3 regions of the Mesobacillus sp. LC4 genome follow, and region 2 is predicted to be linked to each of the others. Evidence: a T-box and tRNA genes for the amino acid it is inferred to sense, from the RefSeq annotation. Region 2 holds a T-box; the other regions hold tRNA genes.
The links. A T-box is a leader RNA that pairs with one kind of tRNA and senses whether it is charged. The one in region 2 lies ahead of argS (arginine--tRNA ligase), so its partner is inferred to be a tRNA-Arg.
Positions count from the first base shown of each region.

Region 1 (3,281 bases), on a different contig from region 2:
AATTAAAAAGAATTCCTGTTGTTTTTCAATGATTTTCATCGATACCTTGAGCAACGTTTCCTTCCTTTGCTCAAGGCTGCGATGAATCCACTGGTAGTCCCCCTGCTTTTCCTGCAGGAATCTATTGACCTCTGGATCCTTGTGTCCAGACAACTGTTGGAAATATCCTTCATTAAAAGAAATTTTAGGAATCAGTGCATCGAACACACTAACCGAGAGTTCATTCGCTTCCCGTTTGACGACCACATCCGGGACAATGTAGGCAGGCTTCTCGCGCTGGAAGGCTGCCCCAGGTTTAGGGTTCAGCTGCTGGATATCATCATGGACTTTTTGGATTTCCTTCACATCGATATTCAGCATCTTCGCCAATGCCTTCCACTTTTTCTCGGCAAAAAGCAGGAAATGTTCGGAAATAATCTTTATTGCCAGTTCATTTTCAGGTGTGCGCTTTTGCCTTGTCAATTGAAGCAGCAGGCATTCCTTGAGATCATTCGCACCGATGCCGGCCGGTTCAAGGGACTGAAGCTTAAAGAAAGCGCAATCGACAATTTCTTCATCAACACAAAACCTTCTGACAAGGTCTTGTCTTTGCAAGTTCAAGTAACCGTTTTCATCTATGTTTTCAATCAATTCATGTAAAATCAATTTTTCTTCAGGTGTTGCTTTTAATAAGTTCAATTGAGATAGTAGATAGTCTTCGAGGGTATCACTCGTACCCGCGCCAATCTGTTCGATCAAGTTCTTCTGGTCCCGTTCAAACGTTTTTTTTCTTGTTTTTCGTGTACGGTCCATACTCGCATCAAAATTGGAGATGTTTTTAAAGTCCACTTGCATCAGGGGATTTTCCATTGATTTAGTTTCAAGAAACGCTGCCAGCTCCTGCGCAGAGTATTGCAAAAGCGCAATCGCCTGGGTCAGTTCCTGAGTCATCGCTAATTTTAATGTCTGCTTTTGCCATAAACCAGCCTTCAAATCCATCTCAATCACCCCTGCACTCATTTTACATGATAAACGGGGTTTGGTGTATGGAAAGAATTTGGCATTGGCAATATAAGCGCTCTGTTTTCAATTACTATTTCCCTCATCCAATTGAATTCGTATCTATTAACTTATCAAATTCACAGGAAATGCCCTGATATGAGCAAGGTATTGCCTGTGAAAAAGTAACTGCGAATACTTTTTCTCTAATAGAGCCGCAATAATTGCACCTTCAGCGGCTAGAATTGCGCTATCTAACACGATAATTGCACCAAAGTAGTCCAGAATTGCACCGTCATCCTCAATAATTGCACCGTACCCCTAATTTAGGGATAAAGAAAATAAAAAAGGCTTTCGAGGAGACCAGACAAAACTTGGACAGTTTTATCTGATCACTCTCAAAAGCCACTTAAATACTTATTCTACGCCCTCGGCAGGAATCGAACCCACATCTCAAGAACCGGAATCTTACGTGCTATCCGTTGCACCACGAGGGCATGTTAATAGTTGGCGTTACGCTTACCTATTATAGGATATGTTCAGTCCCTTTGCAAGCAGGTTTTTTTGGAAGCTCAGGACTGCTATTTGTTTAAAAATAACAATCTTGGGTAAGATGGATACGGTACAGTAAATTGGAATATACATTATTGTCGAACAGTTTATGCAGGCTTTACAAGCGATTCGTTTGACCTTTATTGACCATGCGTGTATCATTAAACTACATAGGTGTTCTGGCAAGCGAACCAGTTTATGCCAGCCTGCAATCTGCCTTTTTAGGGCAGTACCCTGCTTTTATAAAGACTGTTATGCCTTTAGTAAATGCAGTGAAATGATCTTACGTTAAAGGAGGAAAACAAACATGAACTTGATTCCTACAGTTATTGAACAAACGAATCGGGGCGAAAGGGCATATGATATTTATTCCCGCCTTTTGAAGGATCGCATCATTATGCTTGGAAGCGGAATTGATGACAATGTTGCTAATTCCATCGTAGCCCAGCTGCTTTTCCTGGAAGCTGAGAATCCGGAAAAGGACATTTCTATCTACATCAATAGCCCGGGCGGCAGCATTACTGCCGGCATGGCAATCTACGATACAATGCAGTTCATCAAGCCGGATGTACAGACAATCTGTATCGGTATGGCTGCTTCAATGGGTGCATTCCTTCTTGCTGCTGGTACGAAAGGCAAGCGTTATGCCCTGCCAAATGCAGAAGTCATGATCCACCAGCCTCTTGGCGGTGCTCAAGGACAGGCGACAGAAATCGAGATCGCTGCGAAGCGCATCCTTTTCCTTCGCGAAAAGCTGAATACGATTCTTTCCGAGCGCACTGGCCAGCCGCTTGAAGTCATCGCGAAAGATACGGACCGCGACAACTTCATGACTGCTGAGCGCGCGAAGGAATATGGTCTTGTAGACCAGATTATCACTCGCAACGTACTAGAGGAAAAGAAAGACAAGTAAGCTCAATCAAAAACTCGCTCCCTTTAAATGGGAAGCGAGTTTTTTAGTATTTATTTTTAGTTTTCCTTTTGGATGTATTCAGCAAGCTTCTCAACTGCTTCTTCTTCATCATTGCCTTCAGCGATCAGATTCACGGATGCGCCAGCGCTTACAGCTAAGCTCATCAATCCCATGATGCTTTTCGCGTTCACTTTTTTACCGTCTTTCTCGAGAAAAATATCGGATGAGAACCTGTTTGCTTCCTGCACGAACAATGCCGCAGGACGAGCCTGTAAACCCGTTTTCAACTTCACTTCCACCTGTTTTTCAACCATTGCTTTTTCCTCCTCTAGCCCTCTATTTATTTGTAATTTGCCCGGCACGCAGTTTATCTGCTATTTCATCGATCTTTCGCAGCCGGTGATTGATTCCTGATTTGCTGATTGATCCCCCGCTGACCATTTCGCCCAATTCTTTAAGGGTGACATCCTGGTAGTCGACACGGAGCTGAGCGATTTCCCTCAGTTTATCCGGCAAAATTTGCAGACCGACTGTATCCCGTATGTAGCGGATATTTTCCACCTGTCTTAATGCAGCACCAATCGTTTTATTCAAGTTAGCTGTTTCACAATTCACAAGACGATTAACTGAATTTCTCATATCGCGGACAATCCGGATATCCTCAAATCGCAGCAGTGCATTATGGGCGCCAACGATGTTCAGGAACTCTGTGATTTTTTCCGCTTCCTTCAAATAGGTGATGAACCCTTTTTTGCGCTCAAGCGTTTTGCTGTTCAGGCCGAATGTATTCATCAGTTCACATAATGAGTCATTATGCTCCTGGTACATGGAGGCAATC
Region 1 covers NZ_JBGCUB010000002.1:718,643-721,923, reverse strand. The annotation lists gene rpoN (RNA polymerase factor sigma-54) at 1-978, opposite strand, end outside; tRNA gene AB5I83_RS09830 (tRNA-Arg) at 1,404-1,475, opposite strand; gene clpP (ATP-dependent Clp endopeptidase proteolytic subunit ClpP) at 1,838-2,443, shown strand; gene AB5I83_RS09820 (HPr family phosphocarrier protein) at 2,500-2,757, opposite strand; gene whiA (DNA-binding protein WhiA) at 2,780-3,281, opposite strand, start outside.
Region 1: it has a tRNA-Arg gene. The T-box ahead of argS (arginine--tRNA ligase) is inferred to sense a tRNA for this amino acid. The anticodon was not compared.

Region 2 (3,281 bases):
TGTAGAACTGAAGTACAGCGATACCGCTGGTGAAATTTTCGCCAGTTATATAGAACATAATTGAATCTAAAAGAGTCCCCGGTTCATCCAGGGACTCTTTTTACATTTCTTTTGGAGCCTTGACTCCCAGTATTCTAAGACCTTCTTCGAGCACAATGCTTACACAATGGACTAATTGAAGACGTGCGTTCTTTTCAGCATTTTCTTCTAGGATGCGGACTTCTCCATAATATTTATTAAAGGCCTGGGACAAATCAAGGACATATTTAGCAATCAAAGATGGATCGTTTTTATCAATCGCTCTATTTATTGTTTCCGGAAAGTTCTTAAGCTCAGTGATCACTGGCCACTCCGCAATAGCTGCCCACTTGAAGTCTTCATTCGTCCATTTGAATCCTCCCTTTTTCAATAACGATTGTGTCCGTGCATTTGTATATTGAACATAAGGTCCTGTTTCCCCTTCAACCTTCAACATTTCTTCCAGGGAAAATTCAATGTCGTTCATCCGAAAATTCTTCAGGTCATGAAAAACAATTGCGCCGGTACCAACCATTTTTGCAATCTCTGTTTTATTTTCCAAATGAGGATTTTTTTCTTCTATATTCTTTTCTGCCAGTTGAATGGAATCATTAAGAACATCTTCGAGCAAGACTACCTTCCCTTTTCTCGTGGACATTTTCTTACCATCCTTTAACATCATGCCAAATGGAACATGAACAATATCGACAGCCCATGGAAAGTCCAATTTTGCCAGCACTGCTTTGAGCTGTTTAAAGTGCAGACTTTGCTCATTGCCGACCACATACAATGATTTTACAAATGAATAGCTATCGAATCTGTACTTAGCTGCGGCTAAATCCCTGGTAGCATACAATGTTGCGCCATCCGATTTTTTAATAAGACAAGGCGGAAGTTCATGTTCTTCCAAGCTGACTACCTGTGCCCCATCCGAATCAACAAGCATGTCCTTTGCTTTTAGCATTTCCACGATTGAATCCATTTTGTCATTATAAAAAGCTTCCCCAGCGTATGAATCAAACACAATTCCCATGAGATTGTAAATCTTCTTAAACTCCTTAAGTGACTCCTCCTTGATCCATTTCCATAGCTTGAGTGCCTCAGCATCCCCGTTTTCCAGACGTCTGAACCAGTTTCGCCCCTCTTGCTCCAGCTCCGGCTGGCTTTCTGCTTCATCATGAAACTTTATATATAGCGCCAGCAGCTCCTGTATTGGGTTCTTCTCTACTTTCTCCTCTGATCCCCAAAGTTTATATGCTGTGATAAGCTTGCCGAATTGAGTTCCCCAATCTCCTAAATGGTTGATTTTCACGGTCTTATATCCAGCCTTTTCATAAATAAGCGACAATGAATTTCCTATAACGGTTGACCGCAGATGGCCCATGGAAAAGGGTTTCGCAATATTCGGAGAAGAAAGGTCAATTGTGACAATTTGATTTCCACCAAGATCAAGATCACCATAATGATTCCTCTTTTGCCCGATTTCAATCAATAGTTCTTTGGTCACTTCCGCCTTGTTTAAAAACGCATTTACATAACCACCGGCTGCTTCAAAACGTTCCATTGAATTATTAACTGAGCTTTGCAACCGGGCATGTAACTCCTCCGCAATAACAACCGGCGGTTTTCTCATGGTTTTTGCCAATTGGAAGCATGGAAAAGCTAAGTCACCCTGATGCAAAAATTTCGGTTTCTCGATTAACCTCTCTATTTCTGAACACGGGAGAGCCCCTTCTAGCTCAGCGGCAAGCAACTCAGCATACAGTTTTACATAATCCATTAAATTACCCCCTTATATAAAATAAAAAAACTCCCGTCTCTAAATAAGAGACGAGAGTTTATCCCGCGGTACCACTCCAATTGTTCCGAGTTTCGGAACCTTCTTCCAATTGATAACGGGTAAATCCCGGCTATCCCTACTTAGTTTCAGGACAGCATCTCAAAAGTGCGCTTCATTATTCTGATGCACCAGGCTTCCACTGTCCCTGGCTCGCTGTAGCAAAGATAGAATAATTACTCTCTTTTTCATCGATTTGATATTTTTACCATTATAAACAACTCTTCAGACCTTTTGCAATCATTTTTTTGCATATAATCCGGTATTAAATTCTTGTATTGACCGATTGTGATCATCGAACTTTTCAATATAGTTTCCGCCAGTATAATCGCCAATCACTTTTCGCCAAAAGTTCCTTGCCGGCTCATTTTTCTCTACCTGAGTAATGCTCCAATTTCCAGGGAATAGGTCAAATAGCTTGTCCGCCGCTGCTTTCCCAAACCCTCTTCGGTAGAATTTCCTCATGATAAAAAACTCCAGGATAACATTGGGATCTCCACTTTCAACCATGGCAAAACCCGCCAGTTCTCCTTCATGCTTGATAAAAAAAGCATATAAATCGGCTTCATTCCAATACGGTTTTAAATCAAAGGGTGCAAAAAATCCAGATTGCTCAAGCTTGATATCCTGAAAGACAGTAAATTCGTAAATATAAAATTGTATTACATTTTGGAGTATTGCTTCATCCTCCTGTTTTACACGCACTAATTCAATCACATGGACTCCCCTTTTTCAAAAAGATATAAATAAGAATTCGAGGATAGAACTAAAAATCCTTTACATAATAAAAAATCCTCTTGTTTAAAAAGTGAAAATGAGCCCTCATCTTATTAGGATAAGGACTCATTTTTACTAGTATTCTTCGATTTCCCAAGTATGATTGAACTGAATACAGCCCTTTAATGTTTGTGCGACTGGACATCCCCGTTCGAAAACATTTAATGCTCTTTCGGCAGCTTCCCTATTTCCTGAAGGAACCTTCAATTCATAGTGGCAGTTGATTTTTGTAATTTTCAGGACTCCTTCAGGTGCTTCAATTGTTCCTTGGATGTTCGCTTTGACTTTATCAGGTGAAGATGGTATTTTACGCGCCTCCAGCGCGCCAGATAGGGTTCCAACCAGTCAGCCGCCTGCTGCAGCAACGATATGATCTAGTGTAGACGGATATTCTACCTCTGGATTCACACCATAGAACTGCTTTACACCACCATGTACCCCAAAAAGCAAAGGCTCACTAAAACCATCAATGTAAGCCTCCCTGATTTTATTGGGAGTATCTTTCTGGATTACTGTTATCTTCGTTAACGCGATTGGCTCGGACAATTAAACGACCCCCTCCTTGAATTTCTAACTCCACCATATTAGAAACTGTGCCATTTTTCAAATAATAACCTATTTCTTATAAAATAGGCAGCCCGTCTTTAAG
Region 2 covers NZ_JBGCUB010000001.1:803,910-807,190, reverse strand. The annotation lists gene AB5I83_RS04195 (HesB/YadR/YfhF family protein) at 1-64, shown strand, start outside; gene argS (arginine--tRNA ligase) at 101-1,798, opposite strand; T-box leader at 1,842-2,056, opposite strand; gene AB5I83_RS04185 (GNAT family N-acetyltransferase) at 2,096-2,572, opposite strand; gene AB5I83_RS04180 (OsmC family protein) at 2,708-2,977, opposite strand; gene AB5I83_RS04175 (hypothetical protein) at 2,978-3,178, opposite strand.

Region 3 (3,281 bases), 730 kb from region 2:
TCGATAACCGCATTCCTGGTGATGCCTTCTAAAGCTCCTACATAACCTGGCGGTGTGAGGAATGTATTGCCTCTCACGATAAAAATATTATCCGCGGAACCTTCTGCAACATATCCCTGATCGTTCAGCATTAGCGCTTCACTTACATTTGCCAGATGAGCTTCGATTTTCACAAGAACATTATTTAAATAGTTCAGCGATTTCACTTTCGGGCTCAATACGTCTGGACGATTTCTTCTTGTCGCGACTGTCACGATCTCCAACCCTCGGTCATACAACTCTTTCGGGAAAATAGCCAGTGGCTCAACGATGATGACCACGTTCGCGCTCGGACACTTAAAAGGATCAAGTCCTAAGTCACCGACACCCCTGGAGACAACAATTCGGATATAAGCATCTCTCAGTTGATTCCGTTGCACCGTTTCAACAACCAGGCCGGTGAAATCCTCCTTGGAGTGTGGCATGTTCAGCATGATGGACTTGGCTGACCGGTAAAGCCGGTCCATATGTTCTTCCATCCTGAAAATATTGCCGCTGTATACCCGTATCCCTTCAAAAATACCGTCTCCGTATAAAAATCCATGATCATATACTGAAACTTTAGCATTTTCCTTGGTGACGAATTCCCCGTTTAAGTAAATCCACTGATCGGGCACAATAAACACTCCTTTAACAAATAGACGCTTTAAATTATTAAATTCACAGGTTAAAAAAATACAGTTTTACATTATCCAAAAATTGAATAGAAAACTATGACTCACTTTCGATGCATTTAACTTGTTTTTTTATTTGAGGATTATCTTACGCCCAATTCACCCCCTCGTCAACACCCTTTTTCTAAATTATTTGATAATTTAGATTAGTTAGTTAATTTGTATCCGCTTACATTGTTGATATATTCACATTTACAAAAAAATAAATTTTTTATTCAGGATGTGTTTTGACCTCAGTTCCTGAGGATGGACAAAACTTCAAGGCATAAAAAAAAACTCACCCAAAAGGTGAGTTAAGGTATGTAGTTTAAATGGCGTCCCAGGAGAGATTCGAACTCCCGACCGTACGCTTAGAAGGCGTATGCTCTATCCGGCTGAGCTACTGGGACGTGGTTGTTTTTTAAAGACAAGATTTATTATATTAGCCAAATAACTAAATGTCAATAAAAAATCAAAAACTTTTTTCTGAGGGAAACCTGCTGGCTCCCCTCAGAAAATCATTATAGTAGTTTTAATTTGTTTTGTGAAGTGAAAACTCTTGTCTCAACGCAGAAATCTCGCCATTTCCAAAGTCATAGATTCGCAATATCGCTTTTCCGCTTTCCAGCTCGAGTATGGCATAACTCTTTTCAGTTCTGCCGCGTGGAAGCCTGATGCTTCCAGGGTTGATGAACAGTACATCATCCACCATTTCTGCTCCCAGCAAATGAGAATGCCCAAAGCAGACGATATCAGCCTGCAGTTCTTTTGCCTTATAGTACAAGTTTACCAGTGTGGATTTCACTGAGTATAGATGCCCATGTGTCACGAAAATTCTCACGCCATTAATCACATGAATCTCCTCATCAGGGAAATTGCCATAAAAATCGCAATTCCCCTTCACCGAACTGAAATTCACAATCGCAGCATCACTTTCAGAAAGCTCTGAGTCTCCGCAGTGAATCATCAAGTCCACATCATTGCCATGCAGATTCTCAATTCCTTCAAGCACCTCAGTCGACCCGTGGCTATCACTGACAATCAGCACCCTACTCATTGCGTTCCTCACGCTCTTTTAGGAGCTCATCCAGCTTCCTGATCGCATTTGCCCTATGGCTGATCTTGTTTTTTTCGTCTGATGCCAATTCAGCCATCGATTTCCCTTTCGTCTCAACGAAGAAAATCGGATCATAGCCAAAACCATTGGTACCGCGTCTCTCCCCGAGGATTCTTCCTTCACACGTCCCGAATACAGTCACCGTCTCCTTGCCAGGCTCTGCCATCGCAAGTGCGCAGCAGAATCTTGCAGTGCGCTCGCTATCAGGGACACCCTGGAGTTCATCGAGAACTTTGTCGATATTGTTTTCATCATTTTTTTCAAGACCTGCGTATCGTGCCGAATAGACACCCGGCCGGCCTTCCAATGCATCAATTTCAAGCCCGGAGTCATCCGCGATCACTCTCACACCAAGGCTTTTAGCAATCGTTTCAGCTTTTAGTATGGCGTTTTCCTCAAAAGTTGAACCTGTTTCTTCCACATCTTCTAGCTCTGGATAATCGAGTAGAGTTTTCACCGCCAACCCTTTTGGTAAAAAAAGGTTCTCAAACTCCTTTGCTTTTCCGCTATTTTTTGTCGCGATAATGACTGAGTCCATTTTGAGATCTCTCCTATCTCCGTTTTCCGCCCTCAATTTTGGCAGTCAATTCTTCTCCGAGTGCTTCCTTTTGTTTCTCGAAAAGTTCTGAAATTCCATCTTGTGCAGCCTTTAAAAGATCCTGCAGCTGGCTGTATGAAAAAGTCGCTTCTTCCCCAGTGCCCTGCAGCTCAACAAATTCCCCATTTCCAGTCATGACAACATTCATATCGACATGGGCAGCAGAATCCTCGACATAATTCAAATCTACCACAACCTCACCGTTCTCTAAAACGCCTACACTCGTTGCAGCAAGGAAGTCTGTCACTGGAAAAGCAGACAACTTCTTTTGCTTGCTCAGCTTCTCAAGAGCCATAGCCATCGCAACAAAAGCACCTGTGATCGAAGCGGTACGCGTTCCGCCATCTGCCTGGATGACATCACAATCGACCCAAACTGTCCGCTCTCCTATAGCCTCGAGATTGACGACAGCGCGCAATGCCCTGCCAATCAAACGCTGGATTTCCATCGTTCTTCCGGAAATCTTACCTTTTGCCGCCTCACGTATATTCCTTTGTTCGGTAGCACGCGGGAGCATCGAGTATTCTGCCGTGATCCAGCCTTTGCCCGCTCCCCTCATGAATGGCGGAACGCGGTCCTCTATGCTGGCAGTGCAGATCACCTTCGTATCCCCAACAGAGATCAGTACCGAACCTTCTGGATGTTTCAAGTAATCCGTTTCAATATGTATTGGTCTTAATTGCAATGGTTCACGCCCATCAAATCGCATTATAAGTGTCCTCCTTCGCATGATAAAAGGCAGGCAGCCTGCCTTTGAACCACAATATAAATAAGAGGCAGGAAATACGCCTGCCTCTTTGGATGTCTTTAATTAGTATATCAAAATTTAGCTATTAAAAACTACCTGTGTTTACTTTTTCAGGCCTTGTGACTG
Region 3 covers NZ_JBGCUB010000001.1:75,939-79,219, reverse strand. The annotation lists gene ilvE (branched-chain-amino-acid transaminase) at 1-656, opposite strand, end outside; tRNA gene AB5I83_RS00380 (tRNA-Arg) at 1,026-1,102, opposite strand; gene AB5I83_RS00375 (metallophosphoesterase) at 1,225-1,749, opposite strand; gene AB5I83_RS00370 (XTP/dITP diphosphatase) at 1,742-2,347, opposite strand; gene rph (ribonuclease PH) at 2,361-3,116, opposite strand; gene AB5I83_RS00360 (GerMN domain-containing protein) at 3,241-3,281, opposite strand, start outside.
Region 3: it has a tRNA-Arg gene. The T-box ahead of argS (arginine--tRNA ligase) is inferred to sense a tRNA for this amino acid. The anticodon was not compared.